4 regions of the Candidatus Enterococcus lemimoniae genome follow, and region 3 is predicted to be linked to each of the others. Evidence: riboswitches for the same ligand, from Rfam matches in the RefSeq annotation. Region 3 holds a riboswitch; each other region holds the start of a gene.
What was found. Region 3 has a riboswitch for magnesium ahead of A5866_RS04470 (phosphatase PAP2/LCP family protein). Riboswitches for the same ligand answer to the same signal wherever they lie in the genome.
Positions count from the first base shown of each region.

Region 1: another riboswitch for magnesium. It lies ahead of A5866_RS01135 (FtsW/RodA/SpoVE family cell cycle protein); the one in region 3 lies ahead of A5866_RS04470 (phosphatase PAP2/LCP family protein).
Region 2: another riboswitch for magnesium. It lies ahead of A5866_RS06985 (LCP family protein); the one in region 3 lies ahead of A5866_RS04470 (phosphatase PAP2/LCP family protein).
Region 4: another riboswitch for magnesium. It lies ahead of A5866_RS16945 (hypothetical protein); the one in region 3 lies ahead of A5866_RS04470 (phosphatase PAP2/LCP family protein).

Region 1 is NZ_CP147248.1:227,156-230,297, reverse strand. Features, by position in the region: gene rnhC (ribonuclease HIII) at 190-1,119, shown strand; M-box (ykoK) riboswitch at 1,375-1,544, shown strand; gene A5866_RS01135 (FtsW/RodA/SpoVE family cell cycle protein) at 1,821-3,002, shown strand; gene A5866_RS01130 (FtsW/RodA/SpoVE family cell cycle protein) at 2,999-3,142, shown strand, end outside.
Region 2 is NZ_CP147248.1:1,452,411-1,455,552, forward strand. Features, by position in the region: gene A5866_RS06980 (FAD-dependent oxidoreductase) at 1-454, opposite strand, end outside; gene A5866_RS06985 (LCP family protein) at 600-1,514, opposite strand; M-box (ykoK) riboswitch at 1,646-1,814, opposite strand; gene A5866_RS06990 (hypothetical protein) at 2,058-2,555, shown strand; gene A5866_RS06995 (DUF4809 family protein) at 2,633-3,028, opposite strand.
Region 3 is NZ_CP147248.1:920,309-923,450, forward strand. Features, by position in the region: gene A5866_RS04470 (phosphatase PAP2/LCP family protein) at 1-1,469, opposite strand, end outside; M-box (ykoK) riboswitch at 1,726-1,893, opposite strand; gene A5866_RS04475 (ABC transporter ATP-binding protein) at 2,164-3,142, opposite strand, start outside.
Region 4 is NZ_CP147248.1:3,546,291-3,549,432, reverse strand. Features, by position in the region: gene mgtA (magnesium-translocating P-type ATPase) at 1-922, opposite strand, end outside; gene A5866_RS16945 (hypothetical protein) at 986-1,186, opposite strand; M-box (ykoK) riboswitch at 1,308-1,476, opposite strand; gene A5866_RS16940 (DUF6483 family protein) at 1,561-1,911, opposite strand; gene A5866_RS16935 (SemiSWEET transporter) at 2,054-2,332, opposite strand; gene A5866_RS16930 (PTS lactose/cellobiose transporter subunit IIA) at 2,332-2,676, opposite strand; gene A5866_RS16925 (alpha-amylase family protein) at 2,692-3,142, opposite strand, start outside.

The DNA of each region.
Region 1 (3,142 bases), 690 kb from region 3:
AAATCCGCTCACTCAAACTAGTATCATTACTTATAATGTATTCTACCATAGATCTTCGGGAAACTCAAATATACGTTATTAAAACGCGATTAATCTCGATACATTTTTTACTTTTCACCAAAGAATCCTACTTCACTTTTTTATTCTTTTGCTTTACTATAGATAAGAAGATTCGAAAGGAGCACCACTATGTCCCAAACTCAGGTAATCAAAGTAACCAAAGATACAATAAAAAAAATGAACTCATTCTACGAGAAACATCGTTTAAATCGACACGTTCCTTACTCTGACTTTGTTGCCAAAGTTGGCAACACAACGATTACAGCCTATACTTCTGGCAAAATTGTCTTTCAAGGTCCAGATGCTGAGAAAATAGCTGCTAAATGGGGGCAGCCTACTCAAAGCAAACAGTCAGCTTCACCTTCCAAAAAAAGCAGTACACTTCCGGCAAATTTCAGTCAGCTTTCTGTTTTAGGGAGTGATGAAGTTGGTAATGGTAGTTATTTTGGACCGGTCACTGTTTGTGCGGCCTATGTCGATAAAACCATGGTGACAAAATTAAAAGCTCTTGGCGTAAGAGACTCAAAAGAGCTTACTGATCCTCAAATCGTTCAGTTATCATCTGTTATTAAAGAGTTGATTCCTTACAAACTTCTGATCGTAGAGCCAGAAAAATACAATCAAATCCAACCAAAATACAATGCAGTCCATATGAAAGTTGCCTTGCATAATCAGGCAATCCACTTACTCTTAAATGAGCTTGCACCGACGAAACCAGAAGCAATCTTGATCGATCAATTTACGCCAGAAGCAAACTACAAAAAATATGTACGAAATGAACAAAATCAAGTCAGTGAGAAGCTTTATTTTATCACTAAAGGGGAACAATACCATGTGGCGGTAGCAGCGGCCTCGATCATCAGTCGTGCGGCGTTTTTAGAGGAATTAGATAAAGAATCAAAAGAATTAGGCATGAAAGTCCCATCAGGAGCTGGAGCAACTTCGGATAAAGTGGCCGCAAACGTTTTGGCTAAAGGTGGTATGGAATTATTAAGTAAATATGTAAAACTTCACTTTGCTAATACAGAAAAAGCAAAAAAAATTGCTGCCAAAAGATAAAAACAACCCAAGACAGACTAGAAATCTATCTTGGGTTGTTTTTATCTTATTTACGTTGTAGCTATGTCATTTATCATTTTAAGATTAAGAAAATATAAAGTTAGTCATTAAATAGCAACGAGCAATCAAGCAAACAAGAACAGCCAGATTCCCGTCAAATCAAAATACATGTTGCTCTTTACTTCTATACTTATAAAAAAATTAACCTTTACCCAATTGACTTCTCCTTAAATATTCACTATATTTAAGGCGATCTAAATAACTTGTTAGGTGAGGCTCCTATGAAAACACAGGCTACTGCTCAAAAATGTCGAAAGACAGGAATGGGTAGGACAGGAATTGTCGAATTAAGGCTTTTCACAAAGTAGCTAAAAGCTCTGCTTTTTACGTTTCATAGTGCTAAAACTCAACGATGAGAATGATGAGAAAGCTCTATTTGTGCTGAAATCAATCCCCCTTCGCTGAGTTATTTAAGCGAAGTTTTTTTGTTTTGATAAATAGTGACAGTGTATTCTATAGGTTTTGGGGGTGAAACTAGGTTGGAATAAAGGAAATTCGAGCAAGCTACTCTATTTTTCTTTATCAAGTAAGTAAGACACTTCATTGTTTACAGCAGAAAAAACTTTTTTAACGACATCTAAGTCGATTCCTAATGCACACTTTATTTGATGATCAATAAAATGATTAGCGAGGAATAAAAAATGAATCAACCAAAACGTTTATCCAAATTACATTATTTAGACTTTTACATCCTAACCCCATACTTTATTCTTTGTATTATCGGGATTTTAATGGTTTACAGTTCTAGCTCTTATCACTTATTAGACAGCAATCTTGGAACAGCTAGCAAAGCCATCAAACAAACAACTTACTTTCTTTTTAGTTTAATTTGTATGGCATTTGTTTATCGAATCAATTTAAATGTCTTTCGCAAGCCAAGTATTATCAGCCTTTTACTTGTATTGACCTTCTTAACGTTAGTGACCTTACCACTGATTGGTACTAGCGTTGGCGGCGCTAAACGTTGGATCAACTTAGGAGTGCTATTATTTCAACCCTCCGAGTTAGTTCCACTAATACTGATTCTTTATGTTGCAGCTCACCTTGCGAAAAATGATCGTTTAGTTCCCTTTTCATTCAAAAACCATCAGCGTTCACTATTGATTTGCTGCTTCTTCATGTTGCTAGTCGCACTTCAACCTAATATCGCCGGGGCATCCATGATTTTTATTTTGGTTTCAGTTTTGTTTTTATCAAGCGGTCTTTCTCCGTTGTTTATGTCACTTTCCCTACTTGGTTTTGTCGTAATAAAACGCTTGGGAACCGTCCTTTTGCTTTCCATTCCAACTGACTGGATGCCTGAAAAATTCAGTTATTTAGTTACTCGTTTTGAGGTCATGCAAAATCCTTTTATCGATCCAACGGGTAAAGGTTTTCAAACATCCAACGCTTACTACGCAATGCATAATGGCGGTTTCTGGGGACGTGGTCTTGGCAACAGCATTCAAAAAAAAGGCTATTTGCCCGCAGCAGATACAGACTTTATCTTTGCAATTTGTATTGAAGAGCTGGGATTAATTTTTTCTTTGGGGATTTTATTTTTAGTTTTCTTCATCGCCGCTCGCTTGTTCCTTTTAGCTATAAAATCAAAAAATCTTTATTATTCTTACCTTTATATTGGTTGTGGCACCTTGATTTGCCTTCAAGTTGCTGTAAATGTCGGTAGTCTTTTAGGCTATATTCCAATGACGGGACTGACTTTTCCTTTTATTAGTTATGGTGGATCTAGCTTGCTGATTCTGAGTACGACACTAGGCATTGCGTTAAACGCCCGAGGCTCAGAAATTCGAGAATGGGATCGCCAACGAGGAGAAAACGTATGAGAAAAACAATCGCTAAAACTAACGAACCCGTAAACTACGCCCTCCTCTTACCCGTTTTTCTTTTGATACTCATTGGTTTTGTTGCACAGTATGGCGCGTTCTATGCTGATCCGACTGTTGAATCTATTGCTCCATTATTG
Region 2 (3,142 bases), 530 kb from region 3:
CGATCAACGCTACTTTGCGGCTATTTTCTAATTGCTCGATTGCTTGTAGCACACCAGGTAAAAATTTATATTTCAATACTTTATCTGAGTCGCTGCCGAGAATATTTTGCGACCATTGACTAGAGCCTGTTGCTAAAATAAGTTTATCAAATGAGATAAACGACTCAAGTGCTTCTTTTTCATAGTTAATAATATGTTGCTTTGCGTCTATTCTAACAACTTCTGCATTTAACAATAACGTTAGTCCCTGATCTACTAACTCTTGTTCTGAAATAAATTGAGCCGTTTCGATTGGATTGATTGTCTCATTAAAATAAAGATTGATGTCGCCAGGTAAATAGCCGATTGTTTGCTGCTTATCCATTAAAATAACTTCAGCCTCTGGATGTTTTTTTCTGATAGCTAAAGCCGCAGAGACTCCAGCAAATGAAGCTCCTATGATCACAACTTTCATAGCAAACCCTTCCTTCTAAGTAAATAAACCGTTTTCTTAAAGAATAGCACAAGCTTGAAGCCAACGCATAGAAATAGCCTTATCTTTAATCGAAAAAAGGATGGAACAAAAGCGACATCACTTTTGTTCCATCCTCAATCCTATTCTAATTATCTTTCATAAAATCCTTGATAGCCTCAGCATTTTTTTGCTCATCGATTTCAATCACACTACCGGATTCTGTATAATCATTGAAATTCCATGATCCTTCTACTGGAACAGATAATGACTTTAATGGTTTTACGTTGCCAGTTAGAAAATCTTTTGCTAAATCGATCAATAAACTTGTCGGCACATTTGTATCGATTTTTCCGACCATTTTCCCTGCAACCTGAGGTAATTCCCAAATTGGGATCAAATCTTTCGACTGTTCCACTAAAGCGTCCATTACTTGTTGCTGACGTCTGATTCGACCAAAATCGCCTTCTTCATCCATTCTAAAACGAGCATACTGTAATAAACTATTTCCGTGCAATGTTTGTTTTCCTTTAAGGATATCTACACCATCGAGATTAATGTCTTTTTCAGAATCGATCGTAACGCCTTTTGGATAAAGTTCATCAATAATATCACTGAATTCTTTAAAGTCAATCACTACATAATAGTTGATTGGCAAATCAAAATTTGTCTTTAAGACATCTTTGGTCATTTGCGCTCCGCCGTATGCATAGGCCGCATTGATTTTATCTTGTCCGCCATCAGGAAATGTTACGTAGCTGTCTCGCATGATCGAGATTAGTTTTGGTTGTTTCGTTTTACCATCATAATGGGCTACCATCAATGTATCTGAACGTCCCTGGTCTTCATCGTCATCTCTAGAATCATTCCCAACGACCATTACAGTCAATTCCTTATCACGCGTTTGTTCATCGCCAGTAAAATTTTGGTTTTTACTAGAAACGTTTGCTTCACTTTTTTCTTTCGCTGTTTGAAATGATACAGCTGCATAACAGCCTGCACTCACCACTACAAGCAAAATGGAGAGTAAGGTAATGATCGTTATTTTTACAGATTTTTTCATGAGTTATTCCTTTCTGCCGCTTAAATGGATTCTGGGATAAAAGAAAAATCCTTCACCAAGAACACTCAGCGAAGGGATTAGATTAGAAGCGGCAAACACATGGACTTATGCCATTTATTTACAACTTACCTTGATCTTCTCTTCGTTGAGTTTTAGCACTATATAACGTAAAAAGCTATGCTTTTAGCTGCTTTGAAAAACGCCTTAATTCGACGAAATTTGTCCTACCCGCACCTGTCTTTCGACATTTCTGAGCAGCAGCCTATGTTTATATAGGAGCCTCACCTAACAAGTATTTAATTCATTTTAAACTATAAGCGTATCGAATCACAAAGTCAAATTAAATTTTATATAATTGCCTTATGCACGATAGTGTTATTAGACTTAAACTACTCTACACTCAGAGCTACCATGTATATGATTTAAACTACCTAAAATTTTACACGATGAAAATCTTTATATTTTCTTAAAAAACAACTTTAGATAGACTTTCTTCTTATTATCTGTTTCAATGTTTAGGAGACGAAACGCTTGGAGGAGCCCATGGAAAACTTTTTAGAGAAACAACAAGAATTCTTTTTTAGCTTTTTAACAGATAGTATTGATAATTATTTATTGGATCATTCTGATGAAACATTTTATGCATTTGCCTTAGACTGTAATATCTATGAAGAAGGGGAAATCAACCTTTGTATCAATACTGTTGACCTTTGGCAAGAAACAACTGAATACTATACAGAAAAAGGGTACGACCGAGAACAACTTGAAACGATGAAATACACTACTGGTGACTGGGATGAAAATCAACGGTTTGCTTCTCTTCATTTATTTGATGATTGGGTCGAAGATGAAGAAGCTATCCAAACTGTACTTGATTGGCTTTGTCAACAAATCATTTTGCTGGTAGAATCGGAAACGTTCAGACATATTCCTAAAACCGAAGACTTTAAATTATTGATTTATGATCATGATGAAACTATTGCTGCATCCCAAGAGCGGTTTGAAAAATTGATGATGTCTGATTATTTTCAAATAGATTAATAAAAACAGAATACTTATAAATAAAAATACCAAGAAGGAGTTCTCACAGCAATTAGCAAGAACTCCTTTTTGATAGTTTAAAAACAAAACTCTAATTCTTCTAGCTTGAATAACGTTTCTAAGATTTCATTCACTTTTTCAACTAATTGTTTTTCATCCACTATTTGATCTTGCGTTTCTACTTTTGCTGTATCACTTGAATAAATCAGGAAATTATACTCTTCCTTAAGTCTAACTTGATGTCCTTCTTTTATATACAAAATATAATCATCAATAACATCCGTCTCATATTTCCGCTTATATCCATTTTTCAAAACAATCGCTGTGATCAATGCGTTGACTGTCAGCTCTTCTAAAGGAATTTCCTGCTCATCAATCGTCAAAATATAATTTTCATTCTCAATAATGCCACAAACATTACAGCCTCCATCCAACAAATCAACTGTTTTAGTAATTGTTGCTTTCTTCATCATTACAAATCCCTTCACACATCATTTTTAGTTCTTATCCTTACATATTATAGCAAAAATAATGATCGAATAAATTAGTAACTTGATTTTCTTATTCAGATACATCTAATAAAAAAC
Region 3 (3,142 bases):
CCTTCGCCCTGCATCTGATAACTTTCAATGTTGTTTAAGGCTTTCTGATAATTTTTCATCAATAAAATCATTTGATCGAGTGTCATATCCGTTTGTCCGTTTTCGCCAATGACATCTAATAATTCTTGGTATCGAAGAACACTCTTCATTGAAGTTAATTCTTTCGTCAGCTGAATCGTGACCTCTCGCTGTCTTTTTTGTCTGCCGTAATCACCTAACGGATCTTCATAGCGCATTCTTGCGTATTGTAATGTTTCCCAACCGCCTAAATGCTGCTCCCCTTTTGGATAATGAATTCCTTCTGCATCAAACTCAAAATCATTATTGACTGTAACACCGCCAACAGCATCACTCAACGCAGCTAAACCATCCATATTGATCACAAAATAATGATTGATTGGGATATCTAAGTAATGCTCAACAGTCTCGATCATCATTTCATCCCCGCCAAATGAATGAGCATGATTGATTTTGTCATACACACCCTCTTTTCCAATTATTTCTACATAAGCATCTCTGGGAATACTCGTAATGGTTGTTTTCTTCAATTGATTATTAACTGTGACAACCATTATCGTATTTGCCCGAAAATCAGTTTTACGCTTTGAATCATTCGCTATTCCTAAAAGTAAAAAGCTCACTGGCTCACTCTTGTCCAACTCTACAGATTTATTTTCTCGATTTAATGGTTGATAGATCTTATCAGCTGTTTTTTGAACATTATTAAAAACCGTAGCACCATAAACCGAAGCACCTGCAACAACAAGTAAAAGTAATGTTAAAGAACTTAAAACTGTTTTTTGGATAAAGCGTTTTTTGGAGTCCGGCGTTGCAAATGTTCTATTTAGAAAAAATCGTTGAAGACAAACATACGAAAGATTTACCCAAGCAAAGCTCAAAAGAAAACCACCAATCACATCACTTGGATAATGCACTCTTAGGTAGATCCGTCCTAAACCAATCAAAAGAACATAGATAATTAGGATTTTTTTTAATCTGTTATAATTTAGGGTTTGCTCAGAGTAAATGGTTTTGACACTCAAAATAAGCGAACAAGCCAAACACATTGCTAAAAGTGAATGTCCACTCGGAAAGCTATAGGACGTTTTTTCCACTAATTGTGCAACATCAGGTCTCGTCCGTGCAACGAAATGCTTCAGCACAAACCCCAATACACTAACGACTAAAACATTACTACTCATCCAGACTGCCAACAATTTATGCTTATTTCGCCATAACCCAAATGAAACCAGTAAACTTATGATAAAAACTGGAATGATCGTAGCAGTTTTAGCAATCAACGCCACAACATTCGTGATAAACCCATTAGGTTTCCAATCAAATCGGTAGATTGCTGAATCTAAATCGCTAAACCACTGAACATTACTGACAATTAAAAAAGTTAGCGCAGTAAACAGTACGATACTTAAAACAGCTGGAGTGAATTTCTTTTCTTTCAACGTATTCATGTAATAAATCCCTTCATTTTCATATTCAAGCCGGTCGTTGGCTCAAAGTTATTCCTTTGATCCTTAGAGCAAAGAAAAAACCACTAAACTCACGCTCCTAAGTAAAATAGCAGCGAAACATCTAGCGGTCATTTCCGTCAAACTACACTCCTAAAATACACAGGCAGGTACTACGACGGTAAAAATGAAGTAAACAGGCAAGCCATCTACTCAACTAAAAAAAGCCAAACATTTTTTTCCTAGACGTTTGACTTTTAATCAATCTCATCGTCTGAGTTTTAGCACTATACAACGTAAAGAAAATCTCTTAGCTATTTTATGAAAAGCCTTAATTCGACAATTCCTGTTTTACACATTGGCGTCTTTCGACGTTTCTGCGCAATAGCCTGTGTTTGTATAGGAGCCTCACCTAACAAGGTTATTTTTCTATTTATTTTTCTAAATAATAACGCTAGCATAAATCTTTTTCAAGTTGTTTTATGACTCTTTAACTTTTCTTAATTTAAAGTCAATTATTTTAAACTGACAAACAGTTATCATCTTTCTTCAACTACAAGAGATAACTATCGTTAGACTTTAACTATTTAAACACTTCCAGCAACGAAAAAAAGCTAGAAAAGACTAACTACGCCTTTTCTAACTTTTTTATAAGATAATCGAATTTCGCTTAACTTAAATGACTAAACTGCGTTGCTTACTCATCCAACTCTTCAAATTGTGAGTTGTAAAGTGAGGCATAATAGCCACCTTCAGCGAGTAATTCTTCATGTGTTCCTTGTTCTTTAATATCTCCATCTTGCATGTAAAGAATCTTATCTGCATCTTTGATGGTTGATAAACGGTGAGCGATAACGAATGACGTACGACCTGCCATTAAGTTATTCATTGCTCCTTGGATCAATCCTTCCGTTCTTGTATCAACAGATGAGGTTGCTTCATCAAGGATCAAAATTGGTTTATCTGCTAAAATTGCACGAGCAATTGTTAATAGTTGTTTTTGACCTTGCGAAATATTGGAAGATTCTTCATTTAATTCCATGTTGTAGCCGCCAGGCAAGGTTTGAATAAAGTGATGTACGTGAGCCGCTTTTGCTGCTTCGTAAACTTCTTCGTCTGTTGCATCTAAACGACCATAACGAAGGTTTTCCATAATGGTTCCTTTAAATAACCATGTATCCTGTAAAACCATTCCGATATTTTTACGTAAATCTGCACGATTAAAGTCTTTGATATTGTGTCCGTCGATTTTAATCGCGCCAGACGTTACATCATAAAAGCGCATCAATAGTTTGACCATCGTCGTTTTACCGGCTCCCGTTGGTCCAACAATCGCCACCGTTTGGCCTGGATCAACATGTGAACTGAAATCATTGATAATGATTTTATCTGGTGTGTAACCAAAACGTACGTGTTCAAAATCAACCATACCTTTGGCTTTATCGATTTTAACTGGATTTGGTACAGTTTGTGCTTCTTCATCTTCTTCAAGAAATTCAAAGACGCGTTCTGCAGCCGCAGCCATTGATTGCAGCAAGTTAGATACTTGTGCTAATTGTGCAATTGGTTGTGTCAAGTTACGTACATATTGGATAAAGGCTTGAATATCCCCTACTGTGATCGTACCATTGTAGGCTAAAATCCCACCGAAGATCGCAACAGCAACATAGCCTAGA
Region 4 (3,142 bases), 940 kb from region 3:
ACCCAACAGCAACAGCAATTGCAAAGAAAAATGCTTCGCTCCATTCGCCTTTGGTGATCCCATTGATCAAAAATACGATCGGAAACAGAATCATGACCATTCTTAGCAAAAACTTACTGACTTTGGTCAAGCCGATGTCAAAAGACGTTTTTCCACGTTGGGTCGTTGCATTTTTAGCAATGTCGCCAAAGAAAGTATTTTGTCCTGTTTTCAAAATAATCGCTTTTCCTTGTCCGCTTAATACATCCGTTCCCATAAAGACTAAATCTTGCATATCTAAGGCTGCAACAGATTCGGAATTTTTATCGATCCCTGCATCTACAAATTTTTCAACTGGCATTGATTCACCAGTTAATGACGATTGATTGATAAATAAATCTTTTGTCCAAATCAACACCGCATCGGCTGGGATCATATCGCCTGTCGCCAAAGTCACAATGTCTCCTGGTACAACTTCATCCATCGGAATTTCTTTTATTTGACCAGCACGTGTCACAGCAGTTGTATTTTCAATAAGTTCTTTTAAACTCAAACTTGCTTTTTGAGAGCGATATTCTTGAATAAAAGCAATAATAACGCTAGCTAAAATCATGATCCCCATCACAAGGGCTGCTTCAAAATCTTTTGTAACTGCTGAAACAACCATCAATAAAGCTAATACATAAACAAATGGATCTTTAAATGCTTCTAAAAACATAATAATTGCTGGTGTTGGTTTTTGTGCAGAAACTTCATTGGGACCATATTCTTCTAATCGATGTTTAGCATCTTCTTCGGATAAACCTTTTTCTGAAGTCCGAAGCTCCATCATTAATTCTCGTTCAGACAACATTGCTAGTTTTTTTAACTCTTGATCTTTTGTAGCTTTTTTTAAATCTACTATTTTTTTATTCATCATTTTCTTTTCCTCCTTGCACTTCATCTTATCTAGAAGGAGAAAAGAAAGGTTATTTCAATTCCATCGTTTCTAAGATGAAGGGGACATTTATTTTATTTCTCGAATGACTGGGGTCTTCCATACGGCTCTTCCTCTCTTTTTGTTTATTTTGGAACGATGGATTTTTTTAGATGGGGCTTTTGTTTTTCTTCTGACCGCTTGTTTCTTTTTGCGGAACTTCGCTCCCTTTGGTCGCCAAGTACTGTCCATCATCAGCTCTGGCGGAGCCAGTCGCTGTGATTCATACAAAGGTCACAACTCTCCTTTCAGTCGCCTTGTACTGTTTAACATCAGATTGCTCCGCAATCTGTGTTAAACAGCAAAACGCACACTAAACAATAGAGTGTGCGTTAAAATAGCAACTTAAATAAAAGTTTCTCTATCGTTGAGCTTTAGCACTATAGGGCGTAGATAATTTCTTATCAGCTACGTTATGAATGACCTTCACGATCATTCCTGTTCAACCAACTAAGAGTCTCTCGATTCTTTCGCGGCAGTAGCATGTGTCCAAATAGGAGCCTCACCTAACAATTATTCAGTTCTTAATCCTTATTCATCATAGTTCATATTTTTCTAATTGTCAAAAGAAAACGAAATAATTCAAAAATACCTTTTTTTATTGCTCAGGCTAATTCTGCTCTCCCTTGAGCGATTTCTGTTCTTGAAAAATTAGCCATTGTTAACTCTTCATCTGATAACTCCTCCACGAGGTCATAAAACCAGTTACCAAGACCCACAAATTGCTCATTTGTCATGTTTTTAGATTCTAAAAACAAGATATTTTCAGCTTGATTCACTTCTTGTTTCAAAATCAGCTCTGATAGATAACTTTGAATTGGAACAGAATAATTTTCTCCTGTTCCTTCATCCATCACCATAATCATTGGCATAACTTGATCTGCTGAACTTTTCTTAAAAGGATTAAACACGACCATTTTTAATTGTCTCATATACCAATCTTCTTCGTATGCCATTATTATGTCACTCTCCTTTTCAGCCTTAGCCAAACTTCCAATTCATTTTACTCATCAGTTTCTAATCTACTCTTTCATTCTACCATTAAACATAAGCCATGTTAGTAGATGCTAAAGAAATAAGAAAGACTAAAACACAGATTTAACTGCGTTCAGTCTCTTTTTTATTTACACCATTCACTGCTTGTAATTTCAAATACAAAATAATAGAACAGGGCATAAGTGTCACAATATTCGTCAGTAAAACGGCAATATCTCCATTTAAAGCCCCATAAATCACCCATGAAAACACACCTATGACAAACATAATGTACGTAATTAGGGAAATCCCTTCCGTTTGTTTCGTCTTGATTGTCTGGATAGCTTGCGGAATAAATGAAATACTGGTACAGACACCTGCTATTACACCTAATAGTGTCATCATTTTCCTGCTAACTCTTCCACTAGATTTTTTAATTCATAAAAATTTTTATTCATTTCTAGAAGTTCGTTTGCAACATCTCTAAGCACAACAGTTGTCATCAACTGATCTTCTGCGTGCATAAAAAGCAGTGTAAGTTCAACATTTTTTTCTTTTGCTTCTTGTGTGATTACAGTAAAATGCTCCTTTTCTCCAGCTCGTAATGATTCATTAGCTTCATTGATCAGCTGTTCTGCCTCTTTAAATTTTCCTTTTCTTGCATAGTCCATGCTCTCCATCACTTTTGATTTAGCGGTTCCTACTGTACTGATAATATTAAAAGCTGTTAATTCTAATCCATCCATATTTGTCACATCTTTCTATTTGTAAGTTAAGGCAATTATTTCATATCCATCAATCTTCGATACATCAAAAACTAGTTTTCCTTCAATCATGTCAAATGGCAACTCCTTTTGAGCTGTTACTTGAACAAGACTTTCAACCATACACTCTTTTAAAGCTAACTTCAACGCAATCAATGATACATCCAATTGAACAGTTTGGTTATATAATGGAATTTTGTCTTCAATTGTATCTAAATCTAATGCACGTCGTTCTGGAATATAATGTAGCAAATTTAAAATAATCCTTTTTTCAATCGCTTGATGGTTCAATATTACATCTGCTGAAGTTGGTAAGTCACTATTGACTAGTTTTCTTCCCTCTAAAAGAAAATCAATTCCAGCTAAAATCAACTCTTTGTATGCTTTTACCCCTTGTTTTTTATACATGTCAAAAAGTGGAAACGGGTAATAGATTACTTGCGCAGCT